Regions from separate parts of the Telluria sp. AC161 genome, predicted to be linked through region 2. Evidence: predicted binding sites of a transcription regulator. Region 2 holds the regulator's gene; the other holds the start of a gene.
What was found. The regulator LexA, encoded in region 2, represses DNA repair genes until DNA is damaged. The targets are predictions, from matches to a motif close to ACTGTATNNNNATACAGT.
Positions count from the first base shown of each region.

Region 1 (7,766 bases), 660 kb from region 2:
TCAGGCCGCCGAACTTGACGAACGGGACGTTGCGTCGCATGAGTTCGAGTTCGAGCGCAGCGCTGTGACTGGCCGCGCGAAACAGCACCGCCTGCGACTTGAGGGGCACGCCTTCTTCGCGCTGCTCGAGAATGCGGCTGCAGACCCAGCGCGCCTGCTCGGCTTCGTCGGGAATCAGGACCAGCTGCGGTTTAATCGATGACGCCTTGTCGGTCCACAGCGTCTTGGCGTGGCGCTCGAGCGCGGCGCCAATGACGGCGTTGGAGGCGTCCAGGATCGGCTGCGTCGAGCGGTAATTGCGCTCGAGCGTGATCAGGTGCGCCGGCTGCGTGAACTGGCCGGCAAAATCAAGGATGTTGCGGACGGTAGCGCCGCGAAATCCATAGATGGACTGGGCGTCGTCGCCGACCACCATCACGCCCCTGCCGTCGGGCTTCATGCCGGTGATGATCGCGGCCTGCAGGCGGTTGGTGTCCTGATACTCGTCCACCAGCACGTGGTCGAACCAGCTGCCCAGCTCGGCCCCCAGCACCGGGTCGGCGGCCATCTCGGCCCAGAACAGCAGCAGGTCGTCGTAGTCGAGCACGTTCTGCTCCTGCTTGGCGTCGACGTACGCGCCGAACAGCGTCTTGAGCTGGGCTTCCCATTCGGCGCACCACGGGAAATATGCCTGCAACACCTGATCCAGCGGATCTCGGCTGTTGACCACCCGCGAATAGATCGACAGGCAGGTGCCTTTCATGGGGAAGCGTTTTTCGGTGCGCGACAGGCCGATCTCGTGGCGCACCATGCCCATCAGGTCTTCGGCGTCGCCCCGGTCGTGGATCGTGAATTGCGGGTCGAGCCCGATACGCCCGGCGAATTCGCGCAGCAGGCGTGCGCCGATGCTGTGAAAGGTGCCAGCCCATGGCAGCGATACCGGCGCCTGCGTGCGGGTAGATGCGCCACGGCCAAGCAGGCGGTGCAGGACACCGCTGGCGCGCTGGCTCATCTCGCCCGCGGCGCGGCGCGAAAAGGTCAGCAGCAGGATGCGCTGCGGATCGGCGCCCGCCCCGATCAGGCGCGCCACACGGTGCGCCAGGGTATTGGTCTTGCCCGAGCCGGCGCCCGCCACCACCAGCAGCGGGCGTGGTGCCTCCGAGCCGATATCGTGCTCGACCGCAGCGCGCTGCTCTGGATTCAGGCTGGCGAACGGGTCCTCAATTGCAGGCTCGGCGGTAGCGGTGGTCATGGTGTGGCAGACGGAGAAAGCGATACTGTACATTTATCCAGTACCAAACCACAAGCGCTAAATCGCGCCGCCGCGGGCACGGCACGAAGGCGATTCCAGGCATGCATTGGCGGGCGAGCGCCGGGCCACGGAAAAATAAATGATTTTGGATATCCACAAAGTCTGTGAATAACTATGTGGAAAAGCGGGGGCTTGACACGTTGAACATGGCCTGCGGGGCGGCTTTCAACAAGTTGCCTATTGGGGAGGCATCGACGGTGACAACTGCAGATTTGTCCCAAACAAAGGCGCCCGCACCCTTGACAGCGCCCGCGCCGCTGTGCGGATTACGCCAGTGCGCGACGCCGCTCGGGCTCGAGCAAAACACGCTCGATGACCTTCGGCCGCACACCGTTGGACTTCAGGTATTCGACCGCCGGCACGACGCCGAGTTCACTCAGGGTCGCAATGCCGCGGGTGACGACATCGCGCTGGCCGGCATTGGATCGCAATTCGGCCACGCTGGCAGCGCGTGGATGGATGTCTTGCGCGTGCAGTGGTTTCATCGCTGAACTCCGGTAATGGTGGATGTGTCATGCACCACGATTATTGGCGAAGTAAATCCAAAGTCAATGGCAAACGTGTATCAGTCCGCGAATACAAGGTCATGCCGAGCGCGAGCACGGCGCAACGGCGATAATAACGGGATGAGCCAATCGCCCCTTCCCTCCCCAAACGCGCCGCCGGACGACGCCGCAGCAGCCCACCCGGTGCCCACCTCATGCACCGACCTGTTCGTCTCGTTCACGCTGATCGCCCTGCAGGGCTTTGGCGGTGTGCTGGCCGTGATCCAGCGCGAAATGGTCGAGCGCAAACGCTGGCTGAGCAATGAAGAATTCATCGAAGAATGGTCGGTCGCGCAAATTCTGCCGGGGCCGAACGTGTGCAACCTGGCCCTGATGATCGGCCAGCGCCATTTCGGCCTGGCCGGCGCGATGAGCGCACTGGCTGGCTTGCTGGCGGCGCCGCTGGTCGTGGTGCTGGCGCTGGCCCTGGTGTATGCCCGCTTCGCCGAGGTGCCGCAGGTCCAGGGGGCGCTGCGCGGCATGGCGGCGGTCGCCGCAGGCCTGGTGGCGGCCACCGGCCTGAAGATGTCGGCCGCGCTGGGCAAGAACGTGCTGCCGCTCATCGTCTGCGTACTTATCGCCGCCGTTGCCTTCGTGCTGCTGGCCTGGGTGCGGGTGCCGCTGGCGACCGTCGTGTTGGGACTGGGCGGCCTGGGCTGCGTACTGGCCTGGCGCAGGCTCACTCCATGAGCGCGCCACAACTCGTCTTTACGTGGCACGACTGGGTCAGCCTGTTTACGCACTTTCTGGGGTTGTCGCTGATGTCCCTCGGCGGTGCGATCTCCACCACATCCGAGATGCAGCGCTATCTGGTCGAGCGCCAGGGCTGGCTGACACCGGCGCAGTTTGGCGACTCGGTGGCGCTCGCGCAATCGTCGCCCGGGCCGAATGTGCTGTTTGTGGCGCTGCTGGGCTGGAACGTCGGTTTGAACAATGGCAGCACGGCGGCCGCGCTCTGCGGCGTGGTCATCGCGATGATCGGCATCATGCTGCCGTCGACCGTGTTTACGTATCAGGTAGCGCAGTGGGCGCATCGCAATCGCGGACGGCGGGCCGTGCGCGCGTTCAAGCAGGGCATGGCCCCGCTCGTCATTGCGATGCTGCTGTCAACGGCCTGGCTGCTGGCCTCGGGCGGCGCCACCGGTTTGGAGCACTGGCCGCTGTGGCTGCTGTCGGCGGTGAGCTGCATCGTCATCTGGCGTACCCGCCTGCACCTGCTGTGGATGCTGGCGGCCGGCGCCGTGCTCGGCGCACTCCAGCTGGTGTAGTTGGCATGCCTTCGCAGGACGCGGCATACTGGCCGCATCTTTCACTGCCCCCAAATGACGATGTCCGAACTCCTGAACCAACATGCCTGCTTCGGCGGCGAGCAGCGTTTTTACCAGCACGATTCCAGCGCCATCGGCTTGCCGATGAAGTTTTCGGTCTACCTGCCGCCTGAGGCCACCGAGGCCAGCGGCAAGAAGCTGCCAGTGCTGTTCTACCTGGCCGGCCTGACCTGTACCGAAGAAACGTTCATGACCAAGGCGGGCGCCCAGCGCGTGGCGAGCGAACTGGGCATCATCCTGGTGGCGCCCGACACCAGCCCGCGCGGCGCCAACGTGCCGGGCGAAACCGACAGCTGGGACTTTGGCGTCGGCGCCGGCTTTTACCTTGATGCCACTGAAGCGCCATGGTCGACCCATTACCGCATGCACAGCTACCTGCTCGAACTGCACGCGCTGGTGCTCGATCTGTTGCCGGCCGATCCGGCGCGCGTGGGCATCTTCGGCCATTCGATGGGCGGCCACGGCGCGCTTGTCATGGCGCTGCGCCACCCTGATCTGTTCCGCTCGGTATCTGCGTTTGCGCCCATCGCCGCGCCAAGCCGCTGCCCGTGGGGCGTCAAAGCCTTTGGCGGCTATCTGGGCCCGGATGAAAGCACCTGGCAACAATATGACGCCAGCGCCCTGATGGCGCAGCAAGAGACGGCGCCCTTCCCGGACGGTATCCTGATTGACCAGGGCCTGGGCGACAAGTTCCTGCCCGAGCAGTTGCGGCCGGAAGCCTTCGAAGGCGCCTGCGCCCGCATCGGCCAGCCGCTCACGCTGCGCCGCCAGCCAGGCTATGACCACGGCTACTACTTCATCTCGACCTTCGTCGAAGACCATCTGCGTTTCCACGCACGTCAGCTCGGCTGATTCTTGGCGGCTTCAGCCAGGCTGAAGCCGTTTTTCCGTACGCTCCCTTCTCCGCTCTCCCGCCTCCTGTTGTCGTGCCGTTCGCTCGCGACCTGTCCGCAATGATTACTGTCTGATAACTGCAACAAAGACAGTCATTCTTTAGATCATCTTAAGGCAAGTGACAATCGCCATAGTCACAAAGTTTCCGCAAGGATACAATGCTTTCTCAAAATCCCCATCTGCATCTCCACCACTCCTGCCCGGCTCGCCTGGCTCGCGACGATGCACATCCCTACTTCACGTTCGTCAAACACGTCAATACAAAGATGAAACTCAGCTTCCGCACCAAACTCTACCTGCCACTCGTTCTGAGCTGGTTGTGCCTGTCAGTGATGGCGATTCTCCATGTCTACGAAAGCAACACCCAGCGTCTCGAGGAACGCAAGATCGCGCTGAGATTTGCGACCGATGTCGGCATGTCCACCGTCAAGGAATACGCAGAACTGGCGTCATCTGGCGCGATGACCGTCGCCGAAGCACAGCAGCAAGCCCTCAAACGTCTCAAGTCCATGCGTTACGGGAAGGATGGCTATTACACGGTCGTCGATTCAGCCCCGAAAATGCTGATGCACCCGGTCAAGGCAGAGCTGATCGGCAAGGACCTGAGCGACTTCAAGGATACCAACGGCACCTACTTGTACCGCAACGTGGCGGCCATTGCCAAAGCCAGCGGAGAAGGATGGGTTGAATACGTCTGGCCCAAGCCAGGCCACCCGGACCAGCAGCAGGTGTTCCCGAAAGGCGCCTATGTGCTCACCTACAAGCCGTGGGACTGGACCTTCATGACGGGTCTTTACATGGATGACCTGCATGACGCGTTTGTTGGCGACCTGTGGCGCGCGGTCGTGTTCCTGGCGATTTGCGGTGTGATCCTGAGCACGATCGTGTTGCTGGTACTGCGTAATATCACACGCTCGATCCGCCAGGCAGTCAGTGCAGCGGATGCCGTGGCCGGCGGCGACCTGACCCATCGCATCACGATCGAAGGCAAGGACGAGATCGCGCAACTGATGTCGTCGCTTGACAGAATGCAGCAAGGCCTTGCCAACGTCGTGAGCGAAGTACGTCAGGGCACGGACGCCATCGCCGCCGCTTCATCGCAGATTGCGCAAGGCAATCTGGATCTGTCGGCGCGTACCGAACAGCAGGTCGCTTCGCTCGACAAGACCACCGCGTCGATGGAAACGCTGGCCGGCACGGTACGCGAGAACGGCGAGTATGCGCGCCAGGCCAACACACTGGCGCTGTCGGCGTCCGATGTAGCAACCCACGGCGGCACGATCGTTTCTCAAGTCGTCACGACGATGGCGTCGATCAATGCCTCATCGACCAAGATCGTCGACATCATCAGCGTCATCGATGGCATCGCCTTCCAGACCAATATCCTGGCGTTGAACGCTGCCGTCGAAGCAGCACGGGCGGGTGAACAGGGCCGCGGCTTTGCGGTCGTGGCCGCTGAAGTGCGCAACCTGGCCCAGCGCTCGGCGGCAGCGGCCAGGGACGTCAAGACGCTGATCAGCGACTCGGTTGCGACGGTCGAAGCAGGCAGCAAACTGGTCGGCGAAGCGGGCAGCACGATGGATGACATCGTTGCGAGCGTCAAGCGCGTGACGGATATCATCGGAGAAATCGCGGATGCCGGGCAAGCGCAGCAGGTCGAACTGAAACAGATCAACGACACCATTCTCGACATGGACAGCACGATGCAGCAAAACGCAGCGCTGGTCGAGGAAGCAGCATCGGCGTCCGCGTCGCTGCACACGCAGGCGCACAATCTGACCGGTGCGGTCAGCCTGTTCAAGCTGACGGCAAGTCAGCTTCACCCGGGCACGGCGCCTCGCCTTGCACTGACTTCACGCGCCAACAACTGATCGTCGGCCGCGGTCACCGCCCTGCATATCTGCACGGCGGTGACCGCATATCAGCGCCCCGTCACTGCGCCGGCGGCTTGCGCAGCACGAACCGGTATCGCTCGCCATGCGCCAGGAAACTGACGCGGTCCCCCCACCCTGCTGCCTTGACCTCGCGCGCGAAATCGGCGAGCGGCGACTTGAAGACGTCGTAGTCGTTGTAGTGGATCGGGATGGCATGGCGCGGCTGCACGATCTGCAGCAGCTGGATGCCGTCCTGTGCGTCCATCGTCACCTTGAACACGCCCAGGATACGGGTCCCGCCAAGATGCAGCAAGGCCAGGTCGATGCCGGGGAAGCGCTGCGGAATGTCCTTGAGATCGTCGTGGATCAGGGTATCGCCGGTTACGTACATCCGGTAATCCGGTTGCGCGGGGTCGGCGCCGAAGTCATACACCGCCCCCATGACGCTGGGCAGCAGCGCCTGCGCGCCGAGCTTGCCATGCCTGCCCGGCGCTGACGTGATCCGCACGCGCGTGGCGCCTTTCTCGACGTCGAGCCGGTCCCAGTGCGCCAGGCCGATGGTGCGCACGAAGCCCAGGTTTTTGAGCGCCTTGGCCGCGCCGGGCGTCGTCACAATCGGGATGTTCTTATCGAGCTTTTCCTGCACCCGCTTGTCGAAATGGTCTTCGTGCATATGCGACAGGACCACCAGATCGATGGGCGGCAAATCCTCGAGCGCGATCGCGGGGTTGGTCAGGCGCTTGGACGTCAGGCCGTAGCCAAGGTGGACGTGCTCGCCCTTGTGCAGGAAATTCGGATCGGTCAGGATCGTCAGGCCACGGTAGCGAATCAGCACCGTCGCCGTGCCGATGAACTGGACGCCGTCCTCCTCGGCGACCGGCGCAGTGGAGGTGGCCGGCAGCGTCAGCGAAAAGCCCGCCCCGGTGGCCGGCAACGCCGTCGGCTGCTGCCCCCCGGCATGCGCAGGGGCGACCGGCGCCATTGCCGGCGCCACTGCGAGCGCCACCATCGTCAACAGGCTACCCGCGCGCTTCGTCCATTGCTTCATCATTGCCTTCCTTCACAGGCTACGTTGCTGACTGACCTACAAGGTGCGCCTGAGCGTCGTCACCTGCATCTCGTCGGTCGGCGTCATCATGTCCACCACACGGCAGTCTCCGCACATCTTCAGGCGATCCAGATTGCCCGTGAAGGCAGGATGCGCCGCGAGCCGGCCCAGCATGTTCTCGACCATGTGCAGCGTGCCGAAGGCCTTGCTGCAGCGGATGCAGTGAAACGGCTGCGACTCGTTGATGACCACCGCCTGCATGCGCTCGGGCGCGAACGACATGCGCGGCGCCAGCGTGATCGCATTCTCGGGACAGGTATTGGCGCACAGCCCGCACTGGACACAGTTCTTCTCGATGAAGCGCAGTTGCGGCGTGCCCTGCCCGTCCTGCAACGCTGCGGACGGACACACGCCCACGCACGACATGCACAGGCTGCACGCCTTGCGGTCGAGCGCCAGCGCGCCGAACGGCGCGCCTGCCGGCAGGCCGATATGCTGCGGCTGCAGCGGCGCGTGCCGGTGCAGGTGGTCGAGCGCGTAATCGAGCGTGGTGCGCTTTTCCGGTGACAGGTGGAACAGGGCCGGCGCGCTCGGGGCATCGCCGCGCGGCGCATGCCGCAGCGCCAGCGCAAGCTCCTGCGCCGTGTCGCCGTTTGCAGCGTCGACCCGGATCAGCTGGAAATGCGGCCCGGCGTAACCCAGGCCATCCAGTACGGTCTGGGCGATCTGCATCTGGTGGCTCAAGGCCTCGACGTACTGCGACGCCTCGTCGCCCGTACAGAGGAT
Region 1 is NZ_OZ409861.1:2,358,556-2,366,321, forward strand. Features, by position in the region: gene ACZ0AJ_RS10525 (ATP-dependent helicase) at 1-1,231, opposite strand, end outside; gene ACZ0AJ_RS10530 (hypothetical protein) at 1,558-1,776, opposite strand; gene ACZ0AJ_RS10535 (chromate transporter) at 1,918-2,526, shown strand; gene ACZ0AJ_RS10540 (chromate transporter) at 2,523-3,104, shown strand; gene fghA (S-formylglutathione hydrolase) at 3,165-4,016, shown strand; gene ACZ0AJ_RS10550 (methyl-accepting chemotaxis protein) at 4,325-5,929, shown strand; gene ACZ0AJ_RS10555 (MBL fold metallo-hydrolase) at 5,991-6,980, opposite strand; gene ACZ0AJ_RS10560 (4Fe-4S binding protein) at 7,017-7,766, opposite strand, start outside.
Region 1: a site for LexA is predicted at 1,256-1,273, ahead of ACZ0AJ_RS10525 (ATP-dependent helicase). Genes of this name have one in related genera too.

Region 2 (7,766 bases):
CCCCGGAATACCTCGATCGCCAGGAAACCGCGCGTCACAATCCTGCTGCCAAGGATGAAGACCAGGTCCGCACCCAACTGAATCTGAACCCTGCCGTTCCAGCCGAGTAAGCATGAGCGAGAAAAAGACCTACGGCTTTACCACGACGATCCTGCACAACGACCGGCACAAGCCGATCGAGCACGGTTCGCTGCACAAGCCGATCCACACGTCGGTCGCGTTCGGCTACACGGATGCGCGTCAGCTGGCCTCCGTGTTCCAGGGCAAGGAGCCGGGCTTCCGTTATGGTCGCCAGGGCAATCCCACCATCAGCGCGCTTGAGGACAAGGTCAGCAAGATGGAAGATGGCGTCGCCACGCTGTGCTTCGGCACCGGCATGGCAGCCATCGGCGCGCTGTTCCAGGCGCTGCTCAAAGCAGGCGACGCCATCGTTTCTTCGAGCTTCCTGTTTGGCAATACCAACAGCCTGTGGCAGACGGTGGCGGGGCAGGGCGTCGATGTTGCCTTTGTCGATCCCACCGACGTGGCGCAAGTCGAAGCGGCCCTGACACCGAACACGCGCATGGTGTTTGTCGAGACGATCGCCAATCCGCGCACGCAAGTGGCGGACCTGGCCCGCATCGGCGAGCTGTGCCGTGAGCGGGGCATCCTGTACGTGGTCGACAACACGATGACGTCGCCATGGCTGTTCCGCCCGAAAAGCGTGGGCGCCGGGCTCGTGGTCAATTCGCTGACCAAGTCGATTGGCGGCCATGGCATCGCGCTGGGCGGCGCGCTGACCGATACCGGCCTGTTCGACTGGAGCGCGTATCCGAACATCGCACCGAACTTCCGCAAGCAGCCGGCGCACGCCCAGGGCATGGCGCAGCTGCGCGCGAAAGCGCTGCGCGACTTCGGCGCGTCGCTCGGGCCGGAAGCGGCGCATCACATCGCTGTTGGCGCCGAGACGCTGGCGCTGCGCATGACCCGTACCTGCGCCAATGCACTGGCGCTGGCCACAATGCTCGAGGCGGACGAGCGTGTGGCAAAGGTCCACTACCCGGGCCTGGTGTCGCATCCACAGCACGGTATCGTCACGTCGCTGTTCCGCGCTGGCGGTTCGCTGCTCAGCTTTGAGCTGCACGAGTCCATCGATCCGTTCGATTACCTCAACCGCCTGCAGCTGGCGATTCCTGCCTCGAACCTGGGTGATAACCGCACGCTGGTCATCCCGGTGGCGCACACGATCTTCTTCGAGATGGGCGCCGAGCGCCGCGCCAGCATGGGCATTGCCGAGTCGCTGATTCGTGTGTCGGTGGGCATCGAGGATACCGATGACCTGGTCGAGGACTTCCGCCAGGCGCTGGACGCGTAAGGCGGCGTTACCGCGTGGCGTAACCGCGCGGCGTTACCGCGTGGCGTTACCGCGCGGCGTAAAGCCATGCAAAGAAGGCCGGCGCGATGCCGGCCTTGTCATTTTTACGGTTGAGTCCCGCTGTAAAAGGGGGCTATGATGCCCCATCGTCAGCTTGTCATTTTCTTCGGATGCCCATGAAACGTTTCCTGCTCTGCCTTTCTCTGACTATTGCCAGCACCGCCTATGCGGGCGAGCTGGAAGACGCCAATGCGCTGTTCGAAAAAAAGGATTACGCGGGCGCGCTCAAGCTGTACACCAAGCTGGCCAATGCCGGCAATCCGCAGGCGCAGCAGCAACTGGGCCAGATGTACTGGTATGGCGAAGCGGGCACCGTCGACGAAGCGGCGGCCAGGGCATTGTTCGAGAAGTCGGCAGCCAAGGGCAACAAGGTCGCGGCCGAATCGCTGGTCGTCATGCAGCAGCGCGTGACCAAACGCGCCGAGATCGATTACTGGATCAAGGGCTACGACGGCGCCGAGCTGCAGTCGGGCGAATACCGTTGCCCGTCACCGCGCATTCCGGCCGTGTCGAAGGTGAATGACGAGATCGATCGGGTCAACAAGCTGGTGACTGGCTGGCAGGATTGCTACAACAAGATGGTGACGAATTTGAACGCGCAGTCGCCGCTGACGAAGAAGATTCCGGCCGATATCGCCAAGCTGATGAACAAGCAGGAGGCGGACGCCTCGGCAGCCTACCTGGAACAGGTGCGGCAGAATATCGCGGAAGGCGCGAAGGTCAATTCAAAGATGATCCTGGCGGATTTTGCCGCGTGGCGCAATGCCACCGAGGCATTCATCAACCAGCACAATGCGGTGGTGAAGAAGGCGTCGAACTGAGAGGGGTAGGCAGGACAGGGCAGCGTAAAGCAGGCGCCGGCCGGGGAGGCCGGCGCCGTGACATCAGTTCCAGCTACGCATCAAGCCGACAGCCAGGCCTTCGAGCGCGAACTCTTCGTCCGGCGAGACGGCAATGATGTCGAAGTCAGGGTTCTCCGGCAGCAGTTCGACCAGATCGCCCGTCTTGCGATAGCGCTTGACCGTGACTTCGTCGCCCAGGCGCGCAACGACGATCTGCCCGTTCTTGGCGCTGTCGATTTTCTTGACCGCCAAAAAGTCGCCATCCATGATGCCAGCATCGCGCATCGACCAGCCTTTGACCTTCAGCAGAAAATCGGGCCGCGCCGCGAACATGGCCGCGTCGACGTTGTAGGTGGCTTCGACGTGCTCTTGCGCGAGGATTGGATTACCCGCCGCGACGCGCCCGACCAGCGGCAGCGACATGAACGATGGTGGCGGCATCGGGATCGCCTCGACGCTCGCGCCGATCAGGCGGATGCCGCGCGACGTGCCGGGCGAAATTTCGATGGCGCCCTTGCGCGCCAGTGCTTGCAGATGTTCTTCAGCCGCATTGGCCGAGCGGAAACCCAATTCAGAAGCGATTTCAGCCCGGGTTGGGGGGAAACCGGTGTTCTCGATCGCTTCCTTGATCAGGTTCAGGATCTGTTCTTGCCGTGCAGTGAGCTTTAGCATAAATGTGTTACAGCAACCGGTTATGTATGTAACCTGTATTTTTGTACAGTATTCTCGCGCGCGCAAGGGGAAACGCAAAAAATATCGCGAAAATCGCGATTCAGAGTGCAAACAGCCGTCAAAACCCTGGAATTGTCGAGTCAGATATGCCAAATGCGAGGTCAATCGAGGCGATAACGCATCATCGGGGGTTTCCAAGTCACCGATATTCAGGTTATAATTGCCGGCTTTCCCTTCCCACACTCGTCTTGACGCCGAGGTGGGCATTTGTTAAACGTCCTCAAGGAGTAATGCATGCGTCATTATGAAATCGTTTTTATCGTCCATCCGGACCAGAGCGAACAAGTCCCGGCGATGATCGAGCGTTACAAGACCACGGTGACCAGCCGCGGCGGTAACATCCATCGCGTTGAAGACTGGGGCCGCCGCCAGATGGCGTACCAGATCCAGAAGCTGCCAAAAGCACACTACATCTGCCTGAACATCGAATGCGACAACGAGACCCTGGTCGAGCTGGAAACTGCATTCAAGTTCAATGATGCGGTTCTGCGTCACCTGACCGTCAAGCTGAAAAAAGCTGAAACCGCACCGTCGCCGATGATGAAATCGGTGCAGCGCGAAGACGCAGCCAAGAGCCACCGTGCCGAAGCCGCTGCGCCAGCAGCCGCTCCAGCCGCTGCGCCAGCGCCTGCTGCTGCTTAAGTTTTTCCCAGTTATTCGTAGTAACCAGTAACACCGGGTGCATAACGCAAACCACCTCCAGCTCATGGCGACCATCGCCGAGCGCGACGTACTGCGTTACACCCCGGCCGGTGTGCCAATCGTTTCAGCCGTCCTGATGCACGAATCGCAGCAGGAAGAGGCCGGAGTCGAAAGGTCGGTCGCGTTCGAAGTCCCCGCGTTCGCCGCGGGCGAGATTTCGGGCAGGTTTGCCAGCGCCGAATTGGGCGCCAGCTACAGGTTCAACGGATTTCTTGCACGGAAAAATCGCAACAGCAAAGCCCTGGTGTTTCACATCATTGATTTCAGTGCCGCTTAACCCGGCAATTTAGATACAGGAGCCTCAAATGGCATTCGGTAAAAAGTTCGACAAAAACAAAGCGAAACTCAAAGAGAAGCGCAAACAGCAAAACCCGCTGTTCAAGCGCAAGAAATTCTGCCGCTTCACCGCCGCTGGCGTTGAGCAGGTGGACTACAAGGACGTCGACACCCTGAAGGACTTCGTCCAGGAAAACGGCAAGATCATGCCAGCACGTCTGACCGGCACCAAGGCGCACTACCAGCGTCAGGTCGACACCGCGATCAAGCGCGCACGCTACCTTGCGCTGCTGCCGTACACCGACCTGCACCACGGTTAATCGTCGGTCACGACAGTCAGACATCTGGAGATCACTATGCAAATCATTCTGTTGGAAAAAGTAGTCAACGTCGGCAACCTGGGCGACGTCGTCAAGGTCAAGGACGGTTACGCACGTAACTTCCTGATCCCACAAAAAATGGCCCGCCGCGCTACCGCCGGCGCCGTCGCCGAGTTCGAAGCCAAGCGCGCTGAACTGGAAAAAGCAGCAGCTGAAAAGCTGTCGGCTGCCCAGGCTGAAGGCGACAAGCTGAGCGGCATGACCGTCACCATCGGCCAGAAGGCCGGCGTTGATGGCCGTCTGTTCGGTTCGGTCACCAACTTCGACATCGCCGAAGCGCTGACCAAGCAAGGTTTCGCTGTCGAGAAGTCGCAAGTGCGCCTGCCGACCGGCCCTTTGAAAACCACCGGCGAATTCCCGGTTGCAGTCGCTCTGCACACCGACGTCGTGTCGGAAATCACCGTCGCTGTTGTGGGCGAAGCTGCCTAAGCACACGCTGTACATGTGCTGAGCACGCAGTTCTGAAAAAGCCGGGTTCGCCCGGCTTTTTTGCTTTTCGGCTTTCCAACCATGTCAGTCACAGGACTGGAAAAGGTATAATCCCGCCCATGAACGCAGCATCTCCAGATCCGCAACTCGACGCCCTGCGCATCCCCCCGCACTCCATCGAAGCCGAGCAATCCGTCATTGGCGGCCTGCTGCGCGATAACGCCGCGTGGGACCGTATCGCCGACTTCATGAATGCGGAAGACTTCTACCGCTACGACCACCGCATCATCTTCGAACAGATGGTGCGCCTGATCAACGGCGGCAAACCCGCCGACGTGATCACTGTCTACGAGGCCTGCAACCAGCTCGGCAAGGCCGATGACGTGGGCGGCCTGCAGTACCTGAACGCGATGGCGCAGAACACGCCGTCCGCCGCGAATATCCGGCGCTACGCCGAGATCGTGCGCGACCGCGGCATCCTGCGCAAGCTGATCACGGTGGCCGATGAAATCTCGGGCAATGCGTTCAACCCGCAGGGCAAGGAAGTCAAGCAGATGCTCGACGAAGCCGAGTCCAAGATCTTTGCGATTGCCGAATCCGGCTCGCGCGGCCAGCAGGGCTGGAATCCGATCCAGCCGCTGCTCACGCAGGTCGTCGAGCGCATCGACGAGCTCTACAGCCGCGAAAACCAGGGCGAAATCACCGGCGTGCCAACCGGCTTCATCGACCTCGACCGCATGACGTCGGGTCTGCAGCCGGGCGACCTCGTCATCGTTGCCGGCCGTCCGTCGATGGGCAAGACGGCGTTCTCGGTCAATATTGGCGAGAACGTTGCCATTGAAGCGGGTCTGCCGGTCGCGATCTTCTCGATGGAGATGGGTGGCACCCAGCTGGCGATGCGTATGCTGGGTTCGGTCGGCCAGCTCGACCAGCACCGCCTGCGTACGGGGCGCCTGAACGACGAGGACTGGCCGCGCCTGACGCACGCCATCCAGAAGATGAACGATGCCCAGCTGTACATCGACGAAACGCCGGCGCTGAACCCGATCGAGATGCGCGCACGCGCGCGGCGCCTGGCGCGCCAGTGCGGCAAGCTCGGCCTGATCATCGTCGACTACCTGCAGCTGATGCAAGGTAGCCAGCCGGGCGACAACCGCACCGCCGAAATCTCGGAAATTTCACGTTCGCTCAAGGGCCTGGCCAAAGAGCTGCAGTGCCCGGTGGTGGCCCTGTCGCAGCTGAACCGCTCGCTGGAACAACGGCCGAACAAGCGCCCCGTGATGTCCGACTTGCGCGAATCCGGCGCAATCGAGCAGGATGCCGACGTTATCATCTTCCTGTACCGCGACGAGGTCTACAATCCCGATTCGCCCGACAAGGGCACGGCCGAAATCATTATCGGCAAGCAGCGTAACGGCCCGATTGGCGCCATCCGTCTGACCTGGATCGGTCAGTACACCAAGTTCGGCAATTACAGCGGTAACCTGTCTGTGTATCAGGGTGACTAAATAACCATTTGTAGTAACACCAAGGCGGCCATTGATGTTTTAATGGCCGCCTTTACGCGTGGCCGCATTGTCGGCGCGACCGCGTAATCCCAGAGAGTCAATACGGAGAATCTATGTTTGGACGTTTCATGCCCACCGAGGGCAAGTTTTTCGATCTTTTCAATCAGCACGCCGCCTTGTGCGTCAAAGGGGCGCAGGAAATGGTCAGCCTGATGACCAATTTCGACGACCTCGAAACCCGCACCCATGCGATCGAGACGATCGAAAAGCAGGCTGACAAGATCACCTATGCCACGGTGGACCTGCTGCACAAGAGTTTCATCACGCCGATCGACCGCGACGACATCCACAAGCTGATCACGCGCATGGACGACATCCTGGACATGATGGAAGACGCGGCCCAGACGATTTCGCTGTACGACCTGCAGGCCGTGACGCCGGAAGCCAAACGCCTGGCCGAGCTGTGCCTGGCCTGCTGCCTGAAGGTGCAGGAAGCCGTCTCGCTGCTGCACAATATGGACAATGCCGCCAAGATGGTCGCGCTGTGCGAAGAGATCGACCGCCTGGAATCGGATGCCGACCACGTGATGCGCGCGGCGATGTCCAAGCTGTTCCGCGACGAGCCGGACGTGCGCAACCTGATCAAGATGAAGGCCATCTACGAGATTCTCGAGACCGTCACCGATCGCTGCGAAGACGTGGCCAACATCATCGAAGGCATCATCGTCGAGAACGCGTAAGCGTCGCGGCCTGCATAACCATGGATAATCTCAACATCAGCATCTACGTGCTGGGAATGCTCGTGCTCCTGGCACTGGTATTCGACTTCATGAACGGTTTTCACGATTCGGCAAACTCGATTGCCACCGTGGTCTCGACCGGGGTCCTGAAACCCCAGCACGCCGTCGCAATGGCGGCATTCTTCAACTTCATCGCGATCTTCGTGGTCAACATGAAGGTCGCCCAAACCATCGGCAAGGGCACGATCGACCCGCACGTGGTCGACCATTACGTGATCTTCGGCGCCCTGGTCGGGGCGATCTCGTGGAACGTCATCACCTGGTACTACGGCATTCCCTCGTCGTCGTCACACGCGCTGATCGGCGGCCTGGTGGGCGCGGCCGTGGCGAAAGCGGGCACCGGCTCGCTGATCTCGGGTGGCCTCATCAAGACCGTGGCGTTCATCGTCGTCGCACCACTGCTGGGCTTTGTACTGGGCTCGATCATCATGCTGATGGTGGCCTGGATCTTCGTGAAGTCCACGCCCAGAAAGGTCGATAACCTGTTCCGCAAGCTGCAACTGGTGTCGGCCGCGGCGTATTCGCTGGGCCACGGCGGCAACGACGCGCAAAAGACGATGGGCATCATCTGGATGCTCCTGATCGCCGCCGGTTATACCAGCGCGACGGCCGAGTATCCACCGGCCTGGGTGATCATCTCGTGCTACGCGGCGATCGCGTTCGGCACGCTGTTCGGCGGCTGG
Region 2 is NZ_OZ409861.1:3,019,721-3,027,486, reverse strand. Features, by position in the region: gene purF (amidophosphoribosyltransferase) at 1-110, shown strand, start outside; gene ACZ0AJ_RS13580 (cystathionine gamma-synthase family protein) at 113-1,354, shown strand; gene ACZ0AJ_RS13575 (tetratricopeptide repeat protein) at 1,531-2,235, shown strand; gene lexA (transcriptional repressor LexA) at 2,299-2,928, opposite strand; gene rpsF (30S ribosomal protein S6) at 3,223-3,630, shown strand; gene priB (primosomal replication protein N) at 3,668-3,967, shown strand; gene rpsR (30S ribosomal protein S18) at 3,996-4,286, shown strand; gene rplI (50S ribosomal protein L9) at 4,323-4,775, shown strand; gene ACZ0AJ_RS13545 (replicative DNA helicase) at 4,895-6,283, shown strand; gene ACZ0AJ_RS13540 (DUF47 domain-containing protein) at 6,397-7,023, shown strand; gene ACZ0AJ_RS13535 (inorganic phosphate transporter) at 7,044-7,766, shown strand, end outside.